Regions from separate parts of the Phyllobacterium sp. P30BS-XVII genome, predicted to be linked through region 1. Evidence: predicted binding sites of a transcription regulator. Region 1 holds the regulator's gene; the other holds the start of a gene.
What was found. Region 1 encodes PhoB, which activates phosphate uptake and scavenging genes when phosphate is short. Its sites were predicted from a motif close to TGTCATNNANCTGTCAT; they were not measured.

Region 1 (12,071 bases):
TGTTCGTAGACCGCTGTCCGGCCCGACCGTCCCACCATGTCACCAAGAAAGAGTAATCTCACGCCTATATCCTGAAAGAGAGGCCCGGTCGCTGCCGCAGCCTGAAATGATCGATTGGCTTTATCCGTCTAGCCGAAACGGCGCAACCCGCTTTCCGTCAGGATTGCCTCGAGCGGCACATCATGCGGCTCATCGGGAACGGTTTCAACCTGCTGGCAGTCAAATGCCACGCCAATCAGCCGCGGGTTCACGCCTTTGGCCTGTAAACCGGCAATCGCCCTGTCATAATAGCCCGCGCCATACCCAATGCGATGGCCCCTGATATCAAAGGCGGCGAGTGGCACCAACATGACCGATGGATCAAGCACCGCAGCATCTTCCGCTGGTCCTGATGTACCAAACCCGGTATCGATCATCGGCACATCCCGCACCAGTTCGCGAAAGAGGATCGTCTGCTTATCGATAATTGCGGGCAGGCAAAGCCGCGCACCGCGCTCGCGCAAACTGAAAAGCAGGGGACGCAAATCCACTTCCGAGCGGATTGGCCAGAAACCCGACACAATCGTTCCCGCATCAAGGGTAAGCACTGCCAGACCAAAATCGGCAATCCGCATTGAGGCTTCACTGCGGAATTCTGGTGTGAGCGCATCCCGGCGGCCAAGGGCCTCCAGACGGAGTTTCTTCTTCAGCTCTTTGATGGGGGAATGGTGTTGCACTGGCTTGATTTCATGAGGCGCCAGCAACCGCCAGCTCGGGATGAAACAAAAGTGGCGTCCACACAACCGATGGAGAAGTCGATCCCGGGAACCTACAAAGTAGGTGGGCGCCGTGTGAAGAAGCCCACGGGCCTCCTCAGGGACAGCTCCCTAAGGGATCATTAAGGCCCCGGGGAATATGTCTCTCCTGTCGAGAAGCGCAGAGCGCCGATCCGAATATAGGATGGATGCATGCATTGCACCAGTGCGCGCAGAGCGATTTTCCACTGCTGACACAACTTGTCAGCTGTCCGGTTGTTGGCGGCGCCTCGGCACGCTACGATTAGCCGGGTAAGCGGGGGGATACGCGCCATGACGATTTCCATGTATCAGGCTTCAGTGCCGGTTTTCACGCGTTTACTCGGCAATTGCGCGGCGTTCCTGCAAAAGGCCGAAGCTTACGCATTGACGCGCGACACGGATGCCTATCCCCTGCTGGAGCAGAGACTGGCACCGGATATGTTTCCCCTGAAAATACAGGTGCAAATTCTGGCGGATGGCGTCCGGGGCTGTACGGCCCGACTTGCCCGGCATGAATTGCCGGCGCCCGATGACTGGCGGTTTGCTGTGTTCAATCGTGGTTATCATCAGGACTTTCACGAGTCGGAGCAGAGTTTTGCTACTCTCATTGCCTATCTCCGCGACACGGTTGACTACCTCCAGACCATCCGCCCCGAAGAGATTAATGGAACAGAGGAGTTGCCGGTGGAGGTGACGTGGCGCGGCAACACGCGGCATTTTCAGGGACTGCCCTTCCTGCGCGATTACGTGCTGCCCAATTTCTATTTTCACCTGACAATCAGCTACGCCATCCTGCGCATTGCGGGCGTTCCACTGGGCAAACAGGATTTTGAAGGTGTGCCTGTTTATGTGAGTGTGCCTGCATCGTGATGAGGATGAAACCTGGCAGAATAATGATACATGGTTCGACATAACAACCATGAGGGAGATTGGGTGGATGCAAGGCTGATCGCAGAGATTGCAGCACATAAAGGTGCAGCGCAATAGTTGAAGGTGCAGCGCAATAGTTGCAGAACTTGGCTCCCTGCAACCCTTTCTCCGTCATCCTCAGTCCTCGGGTTTAACCCGAGGACTGAGGATGACGGAGCGGGTTGAGATATCGGGAGCTATATTCTGCAACCTTTATTCTGCAACCTTTGCGATTGTCGTGCATCTCCACTCTCCCTCATGGTGAGCCTCCTGAGCCTGTCGAAGGGCGAACCACGCACAACAATCATGCAACCACCTATTTTCAAAAAAATCACACCAACTTATCCAACACCATCCCAGCTCGCTTATTCTGATGGTGTCCTTTCCGGCGGGAATGCTCCGGAAAACTTTCTGAAGTCAGGAAAGGATCGGTGATTTCACCTGCGGGGAGAAACCAACCGCAGGGGAAAGGTTTTATCTCACAAGGGTAAAACCAGTCATCGGGACGGGTGATCCGGTTATTTTCTTGGTTGAAACAGGAAAATCTCCGGGGAACGCATGACTGCACTACCAATACCAAGACTTCCGCGTTCCCCTTTGGATCGCCCGTCTTTCCCACCTCAATAGCCAGACGCAAAAGCGGGCGTGGTAAAGAGGGAAATTTGCAAAACCGTTGTTGCGCCCTTCGACAAGCTCAGGATGAGGGGGTGGTTTGGTTGCAAAACTAATCTTCACCATTGCAGAACTTGACTCCCCAGCAACCCATCCCACCGCAATCTACCCCACTGTCATCCTCGGGCTTGACCCGAGGACCCACGGCTAAGGAGAATAAACGAAACCGATACTCAGCAGTTATCAACATGGGTCCTCGGGTCATCCTCGGGTTAAACCCGAGGACTGAGGATGACGGTGGGGCGGCAATGGGGTGGGTTGCGGTAGGGTGGGTTGCGGGGGAGTCAAGTTCTGCAACCTTTGCGATTATCTTTGCATCCCACCACTCTCCCTCATCCTGAGCTTGTCGAAGGGCGCAACAATCGTTTTGCAACCCATTGGTACCCCCTCCCGAACGACTGCATTGCTCTCTCTTGCCCTCGCCGCGTCACATCCCTACTCTTTGCCCATCATGAAAGGGAATGCGATGCGGTTTGAAGGAACAGCGGCTTATGTGGCCGACAAGGATTTGATGGTGGCGGTCAATGCGGCGATTGCGCTGGAACGCCCGCTGCTGGTCAAGGGTGAACCCGGCACCGGCAAGACCGAGCTTGCCCGGCAGATTGCTGCGGCGCTTGATCTGGAACTGATCGAGTGGAACGTCAAATCCACCACCAAGGCCCAGCAAGGTCTCTACGAATATGATGCGGTCAGCCGTCTGCGCGATTCGCAGCTTGGCGATGCCAAATTCAACGATATCGCCAACTACATCAAACCGGGCAAGTTGTGGAATGCCTTTACGACCGACAAAAAGGTTGTGCTGCTGATCGATGAGATCGACAAGGCCGATATCGAGTTTCCCAATGATCTCCTGCAGGAACTCGACCGCAACGAATTCCATGTTTACGAGACGGGCGAAACAATCCGCGCCGTCCATCGGCCAATTGTCATCATCACTTCAAACAATGAAAAAGAACTGCCCGACGCTTTCCTGCGCCGCTGTTTCTTCCACTATATCCGCTTCCCCGACGTGGATACGCTGACCAGAATCATCGAAGTTCACTATCCCGGCATCAAGCAAAATCTTGTTCGTGCCGCCCTCACCCAATTCTACGAGATCCGCGACGTCGCGGGGCTGAAGAAGAAACCCTCCACTTCCGAAGCGCTGGACTGGATCAGGCTTCTCGTTGCCGACGACATCGCACCGGAGGATCTGCGCGCCGATCCCAAGAACGCGCTGCCCAAACTGCATGGCGCCTTGCTGAAAAACGAGCAGGACGTGCATCTGTTTGAACGGCTCGCCTTCATGGCAAGACGGCAGGGCTAGATGACTATTATCATCCGTCCCATCGAGAAAGCCGATGAACCCGAATGGCGTCGCCTCTGGACAGCCTATCTGACGTTCTACGAAACATCCGTAGCCGAAGACGTTTATCAGACGACATTCAAGCGGCTGCTTTCCGGCGGCGAACACGAATATCGCGGCTTTCTCGCCGAGCTTGACGGCAAGCCTGTTGGTCTTGCGCATTACCTTTTTCATCGCCACTGCTGGACCATCGCCGATACCTGCTATCTGCAGGACCTTTACGCCGACCCTGACATACGCGGTCAGGGCATTGGCCGCGCGCTGATCGAGGCTGTTCATGTCGAGGCGACAAAGGTTGGCTCGCAATACGTCTATTGGACCACTGCCCATGACAACGAAACGGCCCGCAAACTTTATGACCGCATCGGTGAACTGACCCCATTCATTGAATATCTGAAAATGGTATAATCACCTCATGTTCATTCCCTTCTTTCTTGAACTGAAAGCTGCAAAAATTCCCGTATCGCTGCGGGAATATCTGACATTGCTTGAAGGACTGGATGCCGGGCTGGTGAGCTACGATGTCGAGGGGTTCTATTATCTCGCCCGCTCGGCACTGGTAAAAGATGAGCGGCATATGGACCGCTTCGATCAGGTTTTCGGCCATGTGTTCAAGGGACTGGAATCCCTGACCGGCGAGAATGGTATCGACATTGCCAATCTCCCTGAAGAATGGCTACGGCGTCTTGCCGAAAAACATCTCACGGAAGAAGAGAAGAAGCTGATTGAGGCACTTGGCGGTTTTGACAAGCTGATGGAAACATTGCGCCAGCGGCTGGAAGAGCAAAAGGGCCGGCATCAGGGCGGGTCAAAATGGATTGGCACCGCTGGCACCTCGCCGTTCGGCGCCTATGGCTATAATCCGGAAGGAGTGCGGATCGGTCAGGATGAGGGCCGCCATGGCCGCGCGGTGAAGGTCTGGGACAAGCGCGAATTCAAGAATTTTGATGACAGTGTGGAGCTTGGCACCCGCAACATCAAGGTCGCGCTGAAACGCCTGCGCCGCTGGGTGCGTGAGGGCGCGGATGACGAGCTTGATCTATCGGGCACCATCAAATCCACAGCCGAGCACGGCTATCTCGATGTGCAGACCCGCCCGGAACGGCGCAATCACGTCAAGTTGCTGATGTTTTTCGATGTCGGCGGTTCCATGGATGAGCACATCAAGATCGCTGAAGAGCTGTTCTCCGCCGTGCGCTCGGAATTCAAACACATGGAGTATTTTTATTTCCACAATTGCCTCTATGAGGGCGTGTGGAAGGACAATCGCCGCCGCCATGCGGAAAAGATTCCGACGCTTGATGTGATCCACAAATATGGACCTGACTACAAGGTGATCTTCGTCGGCGATGCCGCCATGGCGCCCTATGAAGTGTCCCATCCGGGTGGGTCGGTCGAACACTGGAATGAGGAAGCCGGTGCCATCTGGCTTAGCCGCGTTCTCGATCACTGGAAGAATGCCGCCTGGCTCAACCCATCAAAAGAACAGTATTGGGGCTACACCGCCTCAACCGCAATGGTCCGCAAGATTTTCGCTGATCGTATGTACCCAATGACCCTTGCCGGTATTGAACAGGCAACACGGGAGCTTTCGCGCAGGGATTAGGTTGTGAGCGGTAGGGGACGTGGTTCGTGGTTCGTGGTTCGTGGTTCGTGGTTCGACATAACAACCATGAGGGACAGTGAGGATGCAAGCTAATCGCAGAGATTGCAGAACTTGACTCCCTGTAGCTCCCAATCTCCGTCATCCTCGGGCTTGACCCGAGGACCCATAATTAAATAGCGCCCAGCTCCGAGTTCGTTTTGAGCTTCTTAGCCGTGGGTCCTCGGGTCAAGCCCGAGGATGACGCGGAGGGATTGAGGTTAAGGGAAGCCATGTACTGCAATCTCTGCGATTAGCCTTGCATCCTCACTGTCCCTCATGGGTTGTTATGCCGAACCACGAACCACACGTTGTACAGCTATTTTAAACCCATCAACCAAACGAATAACCGGCACCGCGCACAGTGCGGATCGGATCGATCGAACGGCCAATATTGATAGCCTTGCGCAGCCGTCCGACATGGACGTCAACCGTGCGATCATCCACATAGATGTCAGCGCCCCAGACATTGTCCAGCAACTGACCGCGTGAGAAAACCCGGCCTGGTGATTGCATCAAAAATTCCAGCAGACGGAACTCGGTTGGACCAAGCTTCAACTCGCGTTCCTTGCGGAACACCCGGTGCTGCTCGCGATCAAGCTTCAGATCGCCAAAACTCAGCACATGCGACAGGAGGCTCGGATTGACCCGGCGCAGCATGGCCTTGATACGGGCGAGCAGTTCTGGGGTCGAGAACGGCTTGACCATATAGTCATCAGCACCCGTCGCCAGACCGCGCACCCGTTCGCTTTCTTCGCCACGCGCTGTCAGCATGATGATCGGCAGGATTTCCGTCTCGCGCCGCGCCCGCAGGCGGCGGCAGAGTTCGATGCCGGAAAGGCCCGGCAGCATCCAGTCGAGGATAAGCAGGTCAGGCACTTTTTCACGCAGCGCGATCTCGGCCTCGTCGCCCCGTGCGATTGTCTCGACGACATAGCCTTCGGCTTCAAGATTGTACCGGAGAAGGACGCTGAGCGCTTCCTCGTCTTCGACAACTGTGATTTTGGGAGCTATCGCCATTGCTGGATTCCTGATTAAGGCTGTCTGGCTTCATCAACGATGATGCTGTGGGTCTGGTCTTCCTTGGGCCGTTCGGCTGGAAGCTGCGCACCCGTCACGATGTAGTAGACCGTTTCAGCAATATTCGTCGCATGGTCTCCGATGCGCTCGATATTCTTGGCGCAGAAGAGAAGGTGCGTGCAGGCAGAAATGTTGCGCGGATCTTCCATCATGTAAGTCAGAAGTTCGCGGAACAACGATGTGTAGAGCGCATCGATTTCGTCATCACGCTCGCGGACAATATTGACCTGCTGCACGGAACGCGTCGCATAGGCGTCGAGCACATCCTTGAGCTGTGTCAGGGCGAGTTCGGCGATGGTCTGCAGACCGCGATAGACGGAGAGCGTCTGACGCGTATCGGTGACGGCAACAACGCGCTTGGCGATATTCTTGCCCAGATCACCAACCCGTTCGAGATCGGACGAAATACGGATGGCACCGATGATTTCGCGCAGGTCAATTGCCATGGGCTGGCGCTTGCCGATGATGGTGATGGCCTTCTCGTCAATCTCGCGCTGTCCGGCATCAAGAATGAGGTCATCGGAAATAACGCGCTGGGCCAGCGCATTATCGGAATTCACCATGGCGGTGACGGCCTGTTCGACCATGCGTTCCGCATGGCCGCCCATCTCGGCAATCTTGTGGGTCAGGAACTTCAGTTCGTCGTCATAGGAACGGACGGTGTGTTGCGTCTCGGTCATTTTTTTATCCCTGTTTCCCGTGATTAGCCGAAGCGTCCGGTGATGTAGTCCTGCGTGCGCTTTTCCGTCGGATTGGTGAACATCATTTCCGTATCACCCACCTCGACCAGATTACCCAGATGGAACATGGCCGTGCGCTGCGAAACGCGGGCGGCCTGCTGCATCGAGTGGGTCACGATGACAATGGTGTAGTTCTGGCGCAGTTCGTCGATGAGTTCTTCGACCTTCGCCGTAGCAATCGGATCAAGCGCCGAGCAGGGCTCGTCCATCAGGATAACTTCCGGGCTGACCGCTATGGCGCGGGCGATGCACAGGCGCTGCTGCTGACCGCCGGAAAGACCTGTACCGGCTTCATGCAGGCGATCCTTCACCTCGTCAAAAAGACTGGCGCGGCGCAGGCTCTTCTCGACGATTTCTTCCAGCTCGTGCCGGTTCTTGGCAAGGCCATGGATGCGTGGGCCATAGGCAACATTTTCGAAGATGGATTTTGGAAACGGATTGGGCTTCTGGAAGACCATGCCGACACGGGCGCGCAGTTCAACCACGTCGATCTTCGGATTGTAGATATCCTCTTCATCGAGCGTGATCTTGCCGCCGATCTTGCAGCCTTCAATCGTGTCATTCATGCGGTTCAGCGAGCGCAGGAAGGTGGACTTGCCGCAGCCGGATGGACCGATCAGCGCTGTGACCATCTTCTCAGGCACATCGAGGCTGACACCAAACAGGGCCTGCTTTTCACCATAGTGAACGGTGACATCCTTGCCCTGCATTTTGATCGTATTGACCTGTGCATTCATTTTGTCGTTTACCGCTTTTTCGAGAGATCGTTCTGTCATCAGATTCATGGTTCGCTCCCGTTTTACCAGCGCCGCTCAAAGCGGCGACGCAGAATGATGGCTCCAATATTCATGACTGCGAGAAACAGAAGCAGCACGATGATAGCGCCTGACGTGCGTTCCACAAAGGCGCGTTCCGCCTCGTTGGCCCACATATAGATCTGCACCGGCAGCGCAGTCGAAGGATCAAGCGGCGTGACCGGATAATTGGCAACAAAGGCCACCATGCCGATCAGCAGCAGCGGCGCCGTTTCGCCAAGCGCATGGGCGAGGCCGATGATCGTCCCGGTCAGGATGCCGGGTGCAGCGAGCGGCAGCACGTGATGGAACACCATCTGCGTTTTCGATGCACCAACACCCAGCGCCGCCGAGCGGATGGATGGCGGCACGGCGCGCAAGGCGGCGCGTGTCGCGATGATGATTGTCGGCAGCGTCATCAGGGTCAGAACCAGACCACCAACCAGCGAGGCGGAACGCGGCAGACCGAAGAAGTTAATGAAGACGGCAAGCCCGAGAAGACCAAAGACGATTGACGGAACAGCCGCCAGATTGTTGATGTTGACCTCAATAATATCGGTCAGGCGGCTCTTCTTGGCATATTCTTCCAGATAGATCGAAGCGGCCACGCCAATCGGCAGCGAAAGGCAGAGCACAATCAGCATCATGTAAAGCGAGCCGATCAGCGCAACGCCAAGACCTGATGTTTCCGGACGGCTCGATGCGCCGAAGGTGAACAGGCCAGTGTTAAACCGCTGCGCCATCACCCCTTCCTTGCTGAGGGTGTTCATCCAGGCGACCTGACGATCCGAAACCTTGCGGTTTGCCTGATCAACGGTCAGATCAATCTGGCCTTTAAAGGCGGAGTCGATATCGCCGCCGGTCAGGACCCACAGATTCTGTGTCGTGCCGATCAGCGCCGGATTTCCGGCAACCAGTTCACGCAGCTGGCTGCGCGAACCATCGGATACAAGCTTGCTCAACTCACGGATACCGGGCTTGTCATCAAGGCTGACACCGAGCTTTTCCGCCAGTGCATTGCGCACCAGAACAGGATAGTTCGCAGTCAGCAAGACCGTCGGATCGGTGGCGCGTTTGTTGGTCGGATCAATGATCTTTTCGTCGAGCTTGACCGAAAGATTAAGCTCCGTCTGCCAGAAGGCAGTATAGCCGTTCGAGATAACCGAATAGAGCAGCGCAACCAGAAAAAACAGGCCGATGGCAATGGCTATGATGCCGTAAAGTTTGAACCGGCGTTCCGCAGCGTAGCGGCGCTTGAGACCAATGTCGCGCCTGATCACTTTGGCTGGAGCAGTTGTTGCAGGATTGAGAGTTGTGTCGGTCATTCGTACTGCTCCCGGTACTTACGCACGATGTAAAGCGCGAAAATGTTCATCGCCAGAGTGATAAAGAAAAGGGTGAGGCCAAGGGCGAATGCCACCAGCGTCTGCGGTGAATTGAATTCCAGATCGCCCGTCAGCTGGTTGACGATCTTGACGGTGATCGTTGTCATGGCATCGAACGGATTGATATTGAGGTTGGCGGCAACACCGGCAGCCAGAACCACGATCATGGTTTCGCCGATAGCACGCGAGGCAGTGAGCAGCAGCGCACCGACAATGCCCGGCAAGGCGGCGGGAAGCACGACGCGGCGCACCGTTTCCGACTTTGTCGAGCCAAGACCAAGCGAACCATCACGCAGGGAACGTGGCACAGCGGTGATAATGTCATCCGACAGTGACGAGACAAACGGGATCAGCATGACACCCATGACGATACCGGCGGTGAGTACGCTCTGGGCCATGATGAACGGATAACCGCCCGAGATCGCCGCACTGAGATCGCGCAGGAACGGCCCGACTGTGACAAGAGCAAAGAAGCCATAGACAATCGTCGGGATGCCCGCGAGCACTTCAAGCAGCGGCTTGACCACCGAGCGCACACTGCGGCTGGCATATTCAGCCATGTAGATTGCGGCAAACAGACCAACCGGAACCGCAAAGAGCATGGCGACCAGCGCGATATAAAGCGTACCGGCAAGCAGCGGGATCAGACCAAACTGACCCTGCGTCGCATCGCCACCAGCGGCGGAAAAACGCGGGTCCCATACGGTACCGAAGAAGAAACTGGAAGGCGTCACCGATTGGAAGAAGGTGATTGTCTGGAACAGCATTGACAGAACGATACCGACCGTTGTCAGGATCGCGATTGTCGAGGCGGCCAGCAGTGCCCAGAGAATGATCCGTTCAACATTGTTGCGTGCCCGCGTGCGAACATTGACGCCGGACAGGCCGAAAACAGCACCGGCCAGTGCAAGGACAATGGCGACAACCGCACCGATATTGTTGGCGCGGGCCGTGCTCTTGTTCCATTGAATGGCGATCGGGATCATGAAATCCTGACCTTCCGTCGCAAGGGCAACGCCCTTTTCGGACAGAAGCGGACGCAATTCGGAAAAGGTCGTTGGCAGATTTGCACGTTCCTGATCGGTCAGCTTGTTGAGGCCGCGCGCGATACCGCTGACCATGCCGATTTCAAGACTTTGACTGGCAATGACGCTCTGGTCGTTGTGAACAGGCAAACTGGCAACCGCCTGATGTTCGATATAGAAGCCCGAGGCAACCGCCCAGACTGCAATAAAGATAACCGCTGGCAATACCGAAACCAGAAAAACCCACCAGCCGTGATAATGCGGCAAGGAATGGGCCTTGATGCTTCTGTCGTCCTTGCGGACAGCGCGCTGGCGTCCGAGAACAAACCCGACAATACCAATCGCAATGACAATCACTAAAACCAACAAGCTGGACATCAACGCTTCCCCGATCTGTCCTGTAAACTAGGTCGCAAGCTCATGGATGCGGTCGAATAACAGAAGACCAGATTCAAAAGCGTACCGCCTGAAGAAGAACTGGCGCGGACGGGTATTCCCGACCGCGCCAATTATGGGGCTTACTTGCCAGCCATTGTCTTGCCGGCGGCAAAGGCAGCGCGCTGAGCTTCACGCTCTGCATCCGGTGCAGCAACCAGACCATATTCTACCAGCGGGCTTTCCGGACCAACCATCTGGTCAGCAAGGAAGAAGTCCACATATTCCTTCAGGCCAGGAATAACGCCGAGGTGTGCCTTCTTGACGTAGAAGAACAGCGGGCGCGAAACCGGATACTTGCCTGTAGCAATGGTTTCCGTGCTTGGCTTGATGCCGTTGACGGTTGCAACCTTCAGCTTGTCAGCATTGTTTTCGTAGAAAGCGAGGCCGAATACGCCAACACCTGTCTTGTTGGCATCGATACGAGCCAGTGTTTCAGGATAGTCGCCGTCGATGTCGATTGCCTTGCCGTCCTTGCGGATTGCGATACAGGCAGCAGCGGCAGCCTTTTCGTCAAGGCCAGCAGCCTTGATGGCATCAGCAGCGCCAGTTGCCTTGCAACCGCCGGTCATCAGCTTTTCTTCGAAGACTTCACGGGTGCCGTGCTTTTCGCCAGGAATGTAAGCGGCGATGTCCCAAGCTGGCAGCTTAGGGTTGACCTGATTCCACTTGGTGTTTGGATTGGCAACGAGCTTGCCGTCAACAACGATCTGTGCAGCAAGTGCTGTGTAGACGTCCTTAGGCTCCAAAGCCCAATCTGGACCCTTGATGTCGGTCGCAAATACGATGCCATCATAGCCGATGCGGATTTCTTCAACGTCCTTGACGCCTGCATCAACGCAAGACTTCAACTCTGTGTCCTTGATCGGACGCGAGGAATTGGCGATGTCGATGGTGTTTTCGCCGACGCCCTTGCAGAATTCCTTGATGCCGGCACCCGAACCACCGGATTCAACAACCGGGGTCTTGAACTTGGGGAAAGTCTCGCCGAAAGCTTCAGCGACGATCTTGGCATATGGCAGCACTGTGGATGAACCGCTGACCTGAATCTGGTCACGAGCGGATGCGCCAACTGTCGTGGCAATCACGGAGATCGCAATCAGAGCAGTGGTGGAAATAAGCTTGTTCATAGGAGCAGCTCCTGTTGGATTAACTGTGTGACGCCTCCGACGTCGTCTGCCGTCTATAGAACCAATATAACAGTCATATGACAGTAATGTTACAGTTCTGTAGCGCGGTCTGCACCCGAGCCGCGCCCGGCGCGGAAT
Region 2 (12,071 bases), 290 kb from region 1:
CGGTTTCGACTCTGGTGCTGGCACTGGTTCTGACTGTTGGTTTCGGGTTGGCGGGAACTTGGAGAATACTTGGTCAAAAGGCTGCGCCAATTCTGCGAAACCTCTGAAATCGTTAAAAAAGCGTAATATTTATGCATTTTGCGACCGTTTGGTGGTCCAACACGCGATCTTGAGTAAAACAGGACTTGTTATCGCCTTGTTGAATCCCCATAATTCTCGGCAAGGCATGCTGGGGTCCCGCCAGCGGCGCCTGGGAATAACCCCCGACACCCGACGGGACGTAGCAATGAGGAAAACCATGGCTGACTATCGCAACATCCAGGCCCGTACATCGGCCGGAGTGCGTGTGGACGCGGGGATCGATCAAGGTCTGCGCAGCTACATGCTGAAGGTCTATAACATGATGGGGATCGGTCTCGCAGTGACCGGTCTGGCCGCACTCGCAATCGTTTATCTCGCAACCACCAACGATCCTTCCCTTGCCGCAGCACAAATGTCAAACGGCAAGATGCTGACGAGCTTCGGTGTTGTTTTCTATACATCGCCGTTGAAATGGGTCGTCATGCTCGCACCACTCGCCGCAGTGTTCTTCCTGAGCTTCCGCATCGAAAAAATGTCGGTTCCTGCAGCCCAGGCAACATTCTGGGTTTATGCTGCGCTTGTAGGTCTTTCACTGTCGACAGTCTTTCTGGTGTTTACATCGGGCAGCATCGTCCAGACATTCTTTATCACCGCTGCATCTTTCGGTGCTTTGTCGCTTTACGGCTACACAACGAAGCGCGATCTCTCCGGAATGGGCTCGTTCCTGTTCATGGGCTTGATCGGTATTCTGCTTGCAGGTTTGGTCAATATCTTCCTGCAGTCGAGTGCTTTGCAGTTCGCAATATCGGCGATCGGTGTTCTGGTCTTTGCTGGCCTGACTGCCTATGACACGCAGAGCATCAAGGAAATGTACTACGAGGGTGACAGTTCAGACACTTATGGCCGCAAGGCTATCATGGGTGCGCTGCGTCTCTATCTCGACTTCATCAACATGTTCATGTTCCTGCTGCAGTTTCTGGGCAACCGTAACTGATCGCAGGCGACACAAACGGACGGATGAGGGCAGCGGTGACGCTGCCCTTTTCTTTGGACGTTGCGAAAAGCATAGCGCGTGGTTCGCCTTTCGACAGGCTCAGGATGAGGGGAGTTATATTCTGCAACGCTTGCGATTAGCGTTGCATCCAACCCTCCCCCTCATGGTGAGCTTGTCGAACCACGCACACCATAATCTTATGTTTACAGACTGATGGCGAGCCATGACCAGTATTCATATCCGCCCGGCCCAGCCCTCCGACCTGCCAGCCATCACCGCCGTTTATCGCGACGCCGTTTTACATGGTACCGCAACCTACGAAATCGAGCCCCCGGATATAGCCGAAATGACGCGCCGATTTCACATAATCACCAGTGACGGCTTTCCCTATTGTGTGGCGGAGATCAACGGTGTGGTCGCCGGTTATGCTTATGCCAGTTATTTCCGCACCCGCCCGGCCTATTGGTGGAGCGTAGAGGATTCGATCTACATTGCGCCCGAAGCCAAGGGAAAGGGCATTGGTAAGGCCCTGTTGCAACGGTTGATTATTGATTGCACCGCACTTGGCTTCCGTCAGTTCATCGCTGTCATTGGCGATGGCCACGACGCATCAGCATCGGTGCGTCTGCACACAAGTTGCGGGTTCAAACATTCAGGAATAATCAAAGGTTCCGGTTTCAAGCATGGCCGCTGGCTGGATACTGTCCTGATGCAGCTCGATATGAATGGCGGCACCGAGACACTCCCAAACACGGCACCCCTGAAAGGCTGAGCGTTTCTAGCTCTGGACAATCCGCAGGGATTTGTCGAAGATTTTCAGCACGCGGTCGAGTTCCATGCCCCGTTTGAGAATAAGGCCGCTTGCGGCGATCACGCTATAGGCACCTTGTTTGCGCGCCAGCCGCGGATTTTTTTCAATACGGTACATCGGTACTTCACTGGTGCGGCGAAACACGGAAAACACGGCACGGTCGCTCAGATGATCAATGGCATAATCACGCCATTCACCCGATGAGACCATAAAACCATATATTCTGAGAATTTGATCAAGTTCCCGCCGATTGAATGTAACGGGGAGATCGCGTGCGCTGGAGAGCGAAATGAGTTTTGCCTGCTGTTGCGATTCGTCGCCACCTGCATTGCTGTCCATCAATCAATCCGCCTTTAGATTTGCTGTATGACAACTGGATGACAGAAGGGTGACCTGTTCCGCCTATATTTACAAGACCGTATCGCGCAAAGCCTCGATAAATGAACATAAAACCTGCCGGTAAAGGGCTTTCTCACGAAGCAATACGTGCTGTTTCGATTGGTGATATCGGGTCACATTTTCGCCACTTTACCTTCGCATTACCGCCCGATTCCAGACCGAACCTGCACCCGTTGTCTGAGACGGTTCGGCCTTGAGCGGTCCGATACCCCAAGCCCCCCGCCCAAACGGGCTGTTCTGGCCGAACCATTCAGTCTCCCAGATGACAACAAGCCCCAAGACTCCAGGCTGGTTCTACCAGCCTTTTTTCTTTTTCAGGAATAGCTTTTAAAATCAGGGCTTTGTCATGATCGATGCACCGATAATCGGACCCGGTTTACCCTCGCCAAGCATCTCCTGCAACAGGACAGCACAGCCCGAGGCCTTCTTGCTGGCGATCTCGGTCAGCGGAATTTCGATCTTCTGTGATTTGCCATCCCACATACCAACCGTTTCCATGGCGCGCACGCTATTGGCATAGCTCACATTGCGTCCGCCATTCTCCCCATCGGGGATGGCAACAATCGTTTCCTTGTTGAAATAGGCAAGGAGAACACGCACCGGATTTTTTGCGGCAGGGCCTTCACCAATATTGATAATCAGCCGATCAGGCGATGTTTTTTCGATGGAGACGGGGACGGTCAGGCCAGAATCACCGCTGCGCATCTCATCGATTCGGCGACGGATACGCGTGCCATCCTGACCATTGACGTGTTCGCGGCCATTGAGGATTGCCTGTGGTGTGTAGACACCTGTCAGACCAAGCGCCTTGCGATAGGCATTCTGGCGCGCGGTATTTTCTGGTAATGCGAGATTGTCGATCCAGCCACGATAATCCCAGTAGTCAACGTGAAAAGCCAGAGCGACGACCTTGCCTTCCGCAACCAACTGCTTGAGCACAGCATCAGCGGGAGGGCATGAGCCGCAGCCCTGCGACGTATAGAGTTCGACCACGCCATCGGGTTTCTTGCCAATGTCTTCAGCGCAAACTGGCCAAGCAAACGCAGCGGCCGCGAAGAGCGGGCTGGCGATAAGAATGGCTTTGAACAGAGGGCGCAGGGTCAAGGGTACGAGCTTTCTTCCCGAATTCTTCTTCGATCTTCCATGAGAGTGATTGCCAGATAATTGATAGGGATGCGTTATATCAAGAGGAAGTCACTTTGAGGTGAATTCAATCACGTTTACAGGCAAAACCTTATAAATATTGGATGAACCGTGCAAAAAAGGCCGCCGGTTGCCCGGCGGCCATTCATTTCTTCACATATCTGCTGGTTTAAGCAGCGAGATCGCGCAGCACGTACTGGAGGATGCCGCCGTTCTTGAGGTATTCGAGTTCATCGATTGTATCGATGCGGCAGATAAGCGGGACCTGTTTGACGGTGCCATCGGCGAACGTCACCGTGGCATGGGTCTTCTGGCGCGGCTGGATCGTGGCAAGTCCTTCGATCGAAACCGTCTCGTCACCCTTCAGACCGAGTGACTGCCAGCTGGTGCCATCCTCAAGCACGAATGGGACAATGCCCATGCCAACAAGGTTCGAGCGGTGGATGCGTTCGAACGACTGGGAGATCACGGCGCGAACACCAAGAAGATTGGTGCCCTTGGCCGCCCAGTCACGCGATGAACCATTGCCATATTCAATACCGGCGAAGATGACCAGCGGGACATTCTCCGTGCGATACTGCATGGCCGCATCATAGATCGGCATTTCCTCTTTCGAGGGATAATGGATCGTGTAACCACCTTCGCGGCCGTTCTCGCCGAGCATGTGGTTGCGGATGCGGATATTGGCAAACGTGCCGCGCATCATCACTTCGTGGTTGCCACGCCGTGTGCCGTACTGGTTGAAGTCGAGCGGTGCTACACCATGATCGGTAAGATACTTGCCCGCAGGCGAAGCCGCCTTGATCGAACCGGCCGGAGAAATGTGGTCGGTGGTGATCTTGTCGCCGAACAGACCAAGGATGCGTGCGCCCTTGATGTCATTGACGGTGCCCGGTGTCTTGCCCATGCCGACAAAGTATGGCGGGTTCTGCACATAGGTGGAATTGTCGTCCCATGCATAGGTCTGGCCTGCCGGAACCTTGACGTCCTGCCAGTTCTGGTCGCCCTTGAACACATCCGCATATTTGGCGGAGAACAGCTTGCGGGTAACGTTTTTGGTGATGAACTCCTGGATCTCATGCGAAGACGGCCAGATGTCCTTGAGGAACACCGGATTGCCGTTCTGGTCTTCACCCAGAGGTTCTGTCGTCAGGTCCTTGGTGACTGATCCGGCCAGCGCGTAGGCAACAACCAGTGGCGGTGAAGCCAGATAGTTGGCCTGAACATCAGGCGAGACGCGGCCTTCAAAGTTGCGGTTGCCGGAAAGAACAGCCGCCGCAATCAGACCCTTGTCATTGATGGTCTTGGAGATCGGCGCAGGCAGCGGACCCGAATTGCCGATGCAGGTGGTGCAGCCAAAGCCAACCAGATTGAAGCCAAGCTTGTCGAGTTCAACCTGTAAGCCTGCGCTTTCCAGATAGGCGGCCACAACCTGCGAACCGGGAGCCAATGAAGTCTTGACCCATGGCTTTGACTTCAGGCCCTTGGCGGCAGCATTGCGGGCGAGAAGACCAGCGGCAATCAGCACGCTCGGGTTTGACGTGTTGGTGCAGGAGGTGATTGCAGCAATGGCAACATCGCCATGGCCGAGATCATAATCCTCACCTTCAACCGCATAGCGGGCCTCAAGCTGGGTGGTCTTCTTGTATTCCTTCTGCAGCGACTCGTGGAAACCGGCTGCGATGTCTTCGAGCGCAATGCGGCCTTCCGGGCGCTTCGGGCCAGCCATGGATGGAACAACAGTACCGAGGTCCAGTTCCAGTGTGTCGGTAAAGACAGGATCGGCGGAACCCGGCTCACGCCACATGCCCTGCGCCTTTGAATAGGCTTCAACCAGCGCCAGACGCTCTTCATCGCGGCCGGACATGTGCATGTAGTTGATGGTCTCGCGGTCAATCGGGAAGAAACCGCAGGTCGCACCATATTCCGGACCCATATTGCCGATGGTGGCCCGGTCAGCCAGCGTCATGCTTTCAAGCCCGGGACCGAAGAACTCGACGAACTTGCCGACAACACCCTTCTTGCGCAGCATCTGCACGACGGTCAGCACCAGATCGGTTGCCGTCACACCTTCCTTGACCTTGCCGGTCAGGCGGAAGCCGATAACCTCCGGCAGAAGCATGGATACCGGCTGGCCCAGCATGGATGCTTCAGCTTCAATGCCGCCAACACCCCAGCCGAGAACACCAAGGCCATTGACCATGGTTGTGTGCGAATCGGTGCCAACACAGGTATCGGGATAGGCAACGGTGACGCCGTCCTCTTCCTTGGTCCAGACGGCCTGTGCCAGATATTCCAGATTGACCTGATGGCAGATGCCGGTGCCGGGCGGAACAACGCGGAAGTTCTTGAACGCCTGCTGGCCCCACTTCAGGAAGCGGTAGCGCTCGCCATTGCGTTCATATTCCAGATCCACATTGCGCTTGAAAGCCTGCGGATTGCCGAACTCATCAACGATGACCGAGTGATCGATGACCAGATCAACCGGAACCAGCGGGTTGATCTTCTCAGGATCGCCGCCAAGGTTCACCATGGCATCGCGCATCGCAGCCAGATCAACAACCGCCGGAACACCGGTGAAATCCTGCATCAGAACCCGCGCGGGGCGATAGGCAATCTCTGCACCTGCACTGCCACGGTCGACAAGCCATTTGGCAACGTTTTCAATGTCCTTCTTGAAAACCGAGCGGTTATCTTCGAAGCGAAGCAGGTTTTCGAGGAGGACTTTCATCGAGAACGGAAGTTTGGAAATGCCTTCCAGGCCGTTTTTCTCAGCTTCGGTCAAGCTGTAATAGACATATTCCTTATCCCCTACGGTTAGGGTTTTACGGCATTTGAAACTGTCGATTTGAGACATGTTGCGTCGTCCTTATGCTACTGGCCTCACCCGGGACGAACGCCTTTGCCGCGTTTCAAGGACGCGCTAAGGTGCGGGTGCAGTCATTTCCGCTGTCCGTCCCGCTACAGGTCCGAAAAGGTGCCCGTATGGAGATCGGCCAAAAATGGTTTCCACACCGACCGCTGGTATGGTTGACTGCTATATAGAGATTTTCGTCGATCTGTGCCAGACCGACATTCGTCAAAAATACGGGCTGCGTCGAAATGCACATGCGCTGGTCCGGATTCAATAAAGAGCGGGAACTTCATGCGGTTAGTCGCCGAAAATCTGGCAGGAGAGCGGGGCGGGGAGTTTTTATTTTCCGGGCTAAACTTCACCATTGCAGGCGGAGAGGCGCTGATGATTACCGGGCCGAATGGTGCGGGAAAATCGACCCTCTTGCGAATCATTGCAGGACTTCTGGAGAAGGCAGAGGGAAGTATCCGGCTTGATAATGCACCTGCCGGTTTCGAGAGCCTTGTTGGAGCCTGTCACTATCTCGGTCACCTCAATGCCATGAAGCCGGTTTTAAGCGTCGAAGAGAATTTGCGTTTCTGGCAGTCATTCAACGGCGCCGGACAACACACACTCCGCGAAGCGCTGGACCGTGTGCAGCTCGGTGATATCGGACATCTGCCTTTTGCTTATCTCTCGACCGGACAAAAGCGACGGGCAAGTATTGCACGGCTTTTGATCAGCCATCGCCCGGTCTGGTTGCTGGATGAACCGACGGCAGGTCTCGACAAGGCATCGGAAGAGCAATTTGCCGAATTGATGCGTGCGCATCTGGCGAGTGGAGGAATTGTGATTGCCGCGACTCATTTGCCGCTGGGGCTTGGCGACGCACAAGGGCTCGTGATGGGAGCCAATGGGCAAGCTCATGCCGGAAGTCGGGAGTATAGCGCCTAATGCTCTCGCTCTTTCTACGCGACACACGATTGGGTCTGCGCGCCGGGGGCGGCGTTCTTGTCGGAATATTATTCTTTCTGGCAGTCATTGCTGTTGTGCCATTCGGTGTCGGGCCGGATCTCAAGCTGCTCAGCCGTATCGGCGCCGCCATGCTATGGATCGGTGCGTTGCTGGCAACGTTGCTTGGTCTTGACCGGTTGTTTCAGGCGGATCGCGATGATGGCTCTCTCGACTTGCTGATCATGGCTTCAGACCGGCACATCTTGGCGCTGACCGTTCTCGTCAAATGTCTGGCACATTGGACCACAAGTGTTTTGCCGCTTGTTATAGCTTCTCCGCTGCTTGGCCTTTTCATGAATATGGAGCCCGCCGCCATCGGCGCTACAACGCTGACGCTGCTTGTTGGTACACCTGCAATCACGTTGATAGGGGCTGTCGGTGCGGCGGTCGCCGTGGCACTGCCACGGGGCGGCCTGCTTGTATCGGTGATCATCCTGCCGCTGACCATTCCAGTGCTGATTTTTGGCGTATCGGCGGCCTATGGCGCTGTGGAGGACCCTGCGCCTTTTGTCGCGCCCTTCCTTATTCTGATTGCAATTACACTGTTCTTTGCCGTCATTGGACCATTGGCTGCGGCTGCGGCGCTGAAATCGTCAGCCGATTGATATGGTGAACGGACGCACGATGTAATGGTGAATTGCGAAACAGAGCGGGGGAAGCTAAAAAATCGCCATGAGTGAAGCAGTTTCAAAAGCTGGCCGCTGGGTCGATCTGGCTAATCCTACCCGCTTTATCAATTTCGCTGGTATCGTTCTGCCGTGGCTTGTCGGAATCACCTTACTGGTGCTGGCTGCCGGATTGTGGATGTCGTTTCAGGCGCCTGATGATTATCAGCAGGGCTCGACCGTCAAGATCATGTTCATCCATGTGCCTTTCGCGTGGCTGTCGATGATGTGCTACACGGTCATGAGCATTTCCGCGATCGGAACGCTGGTCTGGCGTCATCCCCTGGCGGATGTTTCAGCCAAGGCAGCAGCGCCTATTGGTGCTGCTTTTACCGCACTTGCCTTGATAACCGGCTCGCTGTGGGGCAAGCCCATGTGGGGCACCTGGTGGGTCTGGGATGCGCGTCTGACATCGGTTTTCGTGCTGTTCCTGATGTATCTCGGCATCATTGCCCTGACCCGCGCGATGGACGATCCAGCGAAGTCCTCCAAGGCAACGGCTATCCTGACGCTGGTCGGTTTCATCAATATCCCCATTATCAAATTCTCCGTCGATTGGTGGAATACGCTGCATCAACCCGCTTCCGTTATCCGGATGGGCGGGCCGACGATACATCCGTCATTGCTCTGGCCGCTGCTGGTCATGGCGGTTGGTTTCACACTGCTGTTCTTCACCCTGCATATGATGGCCATGCGCAATGAAATCTGGCGCAGACGTGTTGTGGCCATGCGCCGTATCGCGGCCCGCAGCGCTGAACGGAGGGGAGCGCAATGATGACCCATACGGGCTTTGTTCTGGCGTCCTATGGCGTTTCCATTGTTGTGCTCGTGGCGCTTGTCGGCTGGATATTGATTGATCAGCAGGCTCAACGCCGCGCATTACAGGAACTGGAAACGCGTGGCGTCCGCCGTCGCTCCGAGGCTCGAACGGACAGTGCATCGTGAGCGGACCTGATATTACAGAGCAGGCACCACGCAAGCGCTTCTCGCTGTTTGCCTTCCTGCCCCTGCTGCTTTTCGTGGTTCTCGCCGGTATCTTTGCCTTTCAGCTGGCGCTGGGACGTGATGAAAGCGTGATCCCCTCGGCATTGATCGGCAAGCCGGTGCCAAAGCTGACGCTTCCGGCGCTGGCTGGTTTAACCAAAAACGGTCAGCCTGTTCAGGGGATCGATCCCGCGTCGTTCAAGGGGCAATTGACGCTGGTCAACGTGTTCGGTTCGTGGTGCGTGCCGTGCCGGGCTGAACATCCCCTGCTGATGCAGCTGTCCAAGGACAAGCGTTTCCGCCTTGCTGGCCTTAACTACAAGGACAAAGACGAGAACGCACTGCGTTTCCTTGGCGAGCTTGGCAATCCATTTGACATGATCGGTGTGGATGCAAGCGGGCGGGCGGGAATTGAATGGGGCGTCTATGGCGTGCCGGAAACTTTTCTTGTCGGCCGTGACGGTACCATTCTTTACAAGCACGTCGGACCATTCAGCGAAGCCTCAATCCGGGACGATCTGATGCCCGTGATCGAGAAAGCCCTGAAACCATAAATGCTTTACTCGCTGTCGAGCATCGCGTAACGGCGGACCCATCCGGCTGCGCGCGAGGCGGCTTCCGCCGTGCTGTCATAGGCATGGGCCAACGGCACCTCGATCATCCGGTAGCCGAAAGAGGTTTTCTGCGCGACGGTTACGGGGGCATCAATGGGTGTGCCCAGTGCGATAGTATCGAGCGGCCGATCCGGTGCGGGCTGGGGAATAGCAAATGAGCGGCTTGCGACCAAGGCCGATGGATGTTTCGCCTTGATGGTACAGGTCGCGGTGACAAGCGGATAGCTTACGCCCGCAGTCTTGCGAATCTGGTTTTCAAGATCCGCCCGGCAATTCTCGACGCTGGTCCAGCTTGCATCGGCGGTTTTGATATATTCGCAGATTTTCGCATCGCAGTCGCAACCCATCAGGGTCATGATAATGAGGGCCGTTTTCATGGCTCGCACTCTTTCGGGATAGAATTGCCGTAGGTGCGATATTTGAGCCCGGATCGCGGCGGGATTTCGTCGCGATCTGTCAGGAATTGTGGTGCTTTTCAGCTCAATTGTGGCAGCTATTTTTCTTTGCGTTTGTCGAGCAGCGGCTCAAGCGAATGCTTCATCACCAGCGGCATTTGCGCGAATGTGAAGAGCAGCGTGATCGGCATGGTGCCCCAAACCTTGAAAGCAACCCAGAAATCCGTAGAGAAACTGCGCCAGACCACTTCATTCAATACAGCCAGAAACAGGAAGAAAACGCCCCAACGCATGGTGAGCTTGCGCCAACCCTCTGCGTCAAGCTTGAAGGCGCTGTCGAAGACATAACCAAGCAGGGATTTGCCAAAATAGAGACCGCCAAGCAGAATAACTCCGAACAGCGCGTTTACGATGGTCGGCTTCATCTTGATGAAGGTTTCATTGTGCAGATAAAGCGTTAGCGCACCGAAGATCAAAACGACAATGCCGGAGATGAGTGGCATGATCGGCAGGCTGCGTGTCATTATCCAAGACGTAATCAGCGCAATGGCGGTTGCGGCCATGAACAGGGCCGTCGCGATAAAAATCGGCTCACCAATAGTAGACAACACTGGAAATCGCTCGATCAGCCATTCTCCGCGGGCATTGGCAAAGAAAAAGACCATCAATGGTCCAAGTTCAAGCGCCAGCTTGAGGAGTGGCGTGACTTCCTTACGGGAAGGATCGGAGGGGTCACGTTCGAATACAGATTGGTCCATCAAGCAACTCCTGCGATGGCTTTGGCAAAATCTTTGGCGGCGAAGGGTTCGAGGTCTTCGACCTGCTCGCCGACACCGATGAAATAGACAGGCAATTTATGTTTGGCGGAAATGGCAACAAGAATGCCGCCCCGCGCCGTGCCGTCAAGTTTGGTCATGACGAGGCCGTTGACACCGGCGATGTTCTTGAAAATCTCCACCTGATTGAGAGCGTTCTGGCCGGTGGTGGCATCAAGCGTCTGCAGCACCGTGTGCGGCGCCTCCGGATCATTCTTGCCGAGAACACGGACGATCTTTGCAAGCTCGTCCATCAGTTCCGTGCGGTTCTGCAGCCGTCCGGCTGTATCGATGATGAGAACGTCACTGCCCGCCTCCTTGGCCTGTTTCCATGCGTCATAGGCGAGGCCCGCCGCATCGGCCCCGAGCTTCGATGAAACAACGGGAGCGCCGGTGCGTTTGCCCCAGATATGCAGCTGTTCGATGGCAGCGGCGCGGAATGTATCGCCTGCAGCCAGCATGACACTGAGACCGCCTGCGGTCAGTTTTGCCGCAAGCTTGCCTATGGTTGTGGTTTTGCCAGTGCCATTGACGCCGACAACGAGAATAACGTGCGGCTTGTGCGACAGGTCAAGTTCCAGTGGCTTTGCTACCGGCCCGAGCACCTTTTCGATTTCTGTCGCCATAATGGTGCGGACTTCCTCGGAGCTGATGTCCTTGCCATAGCGTGTTGCGCTCAGGGAGCCAGTAATGCGGATAGCCGTTTCCATACCAAGATCCGCCTGAATCAGCACATCTTCAAGGTCTTGCAGCGTGTCTTCATCAAGTTTGCGACGGGTGAAAATACCGCCGATCGAATCGCCGAGCTGCTGTGATGAGCGCGCGAGACCCTTGCGCAGACGTTCGAACCATGAAAGCCGCTTCTCCGGTTCAGCAGCAACCGGCTCCTCAGCCTGCTTTTCCTCAACCGTCTTGGTCACGGTTACTTTTGACGAGACGGGTTTTGCCGGTGCTATTGGTTCAACCGGTGCGGGTATGTCTATGACGGGTTCAATCTCGGGCACATGGACCGGCGGCATGACCGCGTCGGCGATGGTCTCTTCGAAAGGTTCTTCTGGCAAAGTGATTGGAACCGGGCGATCTTCTTCGACGGGTTCAACATCTGGTTCTGGTACCGCTACTATTTCGGGTTCTGCCGGAGGTGCCGCAGGTACAGGCTCGGGCAAGATATCCGGTTCGACCGGTTGCTGAAGTTCTGCAACGGGTTCGGGTTCCGCTAAAGTTTCCGGCGATGATGGATCGTACTCTTCAGCAGTGAGCGTGGCGCCTTCACCCTCCCCCAACGTGGGGAGGGTCGATGCGTCAGCATCGGGGTGGGGGGCT

Region 2: a site for PhoB is predicted at 2,253-2,269, ahead of FHW17_RS03550 (DUF2794 domain-containing protein). Genes of this name have one in related genera too.

Annotation. Positions count from the first base shown of each region.
Region 1 is NZ_JACGXO010000001.1:1,010,507-1,022,577, reverse strand. Features, by position in the region: gene FHW17_RS05090 (TIGR00282 family metallophosphoesterase) at 1-62, opposite strand, end outside; gene FHW17_RS05085 (5-formyltetrahydrofolate cyclo-ligase) at 129-716, opposite strand; RNA gene ssrS (6S RNA) at 769-925, opposite strand; gene FHW17_RS05075 (DUF1993 domain-containing protein) at 1,068-1,646, shown strand; gene FHW17_RS05070 (MoxR family ATPase) at 2,824-3,663, shown strand; gene FHW17_RS05065 (GNAT family N-acetyltransferase) at 3,664-4,110, shown strand; gene FHW17_RS05060 (VWA domain-containing protein) at 4,118-5,308, shown strand; gene phoB (phosphate regulon transcriptional regulator PhoB) at 5,678-6,364, opposite strand; gene phoU (phosphate signaling complex protein PhoU) at 6,379-7,104, opposite strand; gene pstB (phosphate ABC transporter ATP-binding protein PstB) at 7,128-7,901, opposite strand; gene pstA (phosphate ABC transporter permease PstA) at 7,964-9,283, opposite strand; gene pstC (phosphate ABC transporter permease subunit PstC) at 9,280-10,746, opposite strand; gene FHW17_RS05030 (substrate-binding domain-containing protein) at 10,887-11,933, opposite strand.
Region 2 is NZ_JACGXO010000001.1:719,439-731,509, forward strand. Features, by position in the region: gene FHW17_RS03535 (ABC transporter permease) at 1-107, shown strand, start outside; gene FHW17_RS03540 (Bax inhibitor-1/YccA family protein) at 299-1,075, shown strand; gene FHW17_RS03545 (GNAT family N-acetyltransferase) at 1,299-1,847, shown strand; gene FHW17_RS03550 (DUF2794 domain-containing protein) at 1,854-2,225, opposite strand; gene FHW17_RS03555 (DUF1223 domain-containing protein) at 2,619-3,389, opposite strand; gene acnA (aconitate hydratase AcnA) at 3,598-6,285, opposite strand; gene ccmA (heme ABC exporter ATP-binding protein CcmA) at 6,574-7,215, shown strand; gene ccmB (heme exporter protein CcmB) at 7,215-7,880, shown strand; gene FHW17_RS03575 (heme ABC transporter permease) at 7,948-8,715, shown strand; gene ccmD (heme exporter protein CcmD) at 8,712-8,885, shown strand; gene FHW17_RS03585 (DsbE family thiol:disulfide interchange protein) at 8,882-9,478, shown strand; gene FHW17_RS03590 (hypothetical protein) at 9,484-9,915, opposite strand; gene FHW17_RS03595 (septation protein A) at 10,032-10,691, opposite strand; gene ftsY (signal recognition particle-docking protein FtsY) at 10,691-12,071, opposite strand, start outside.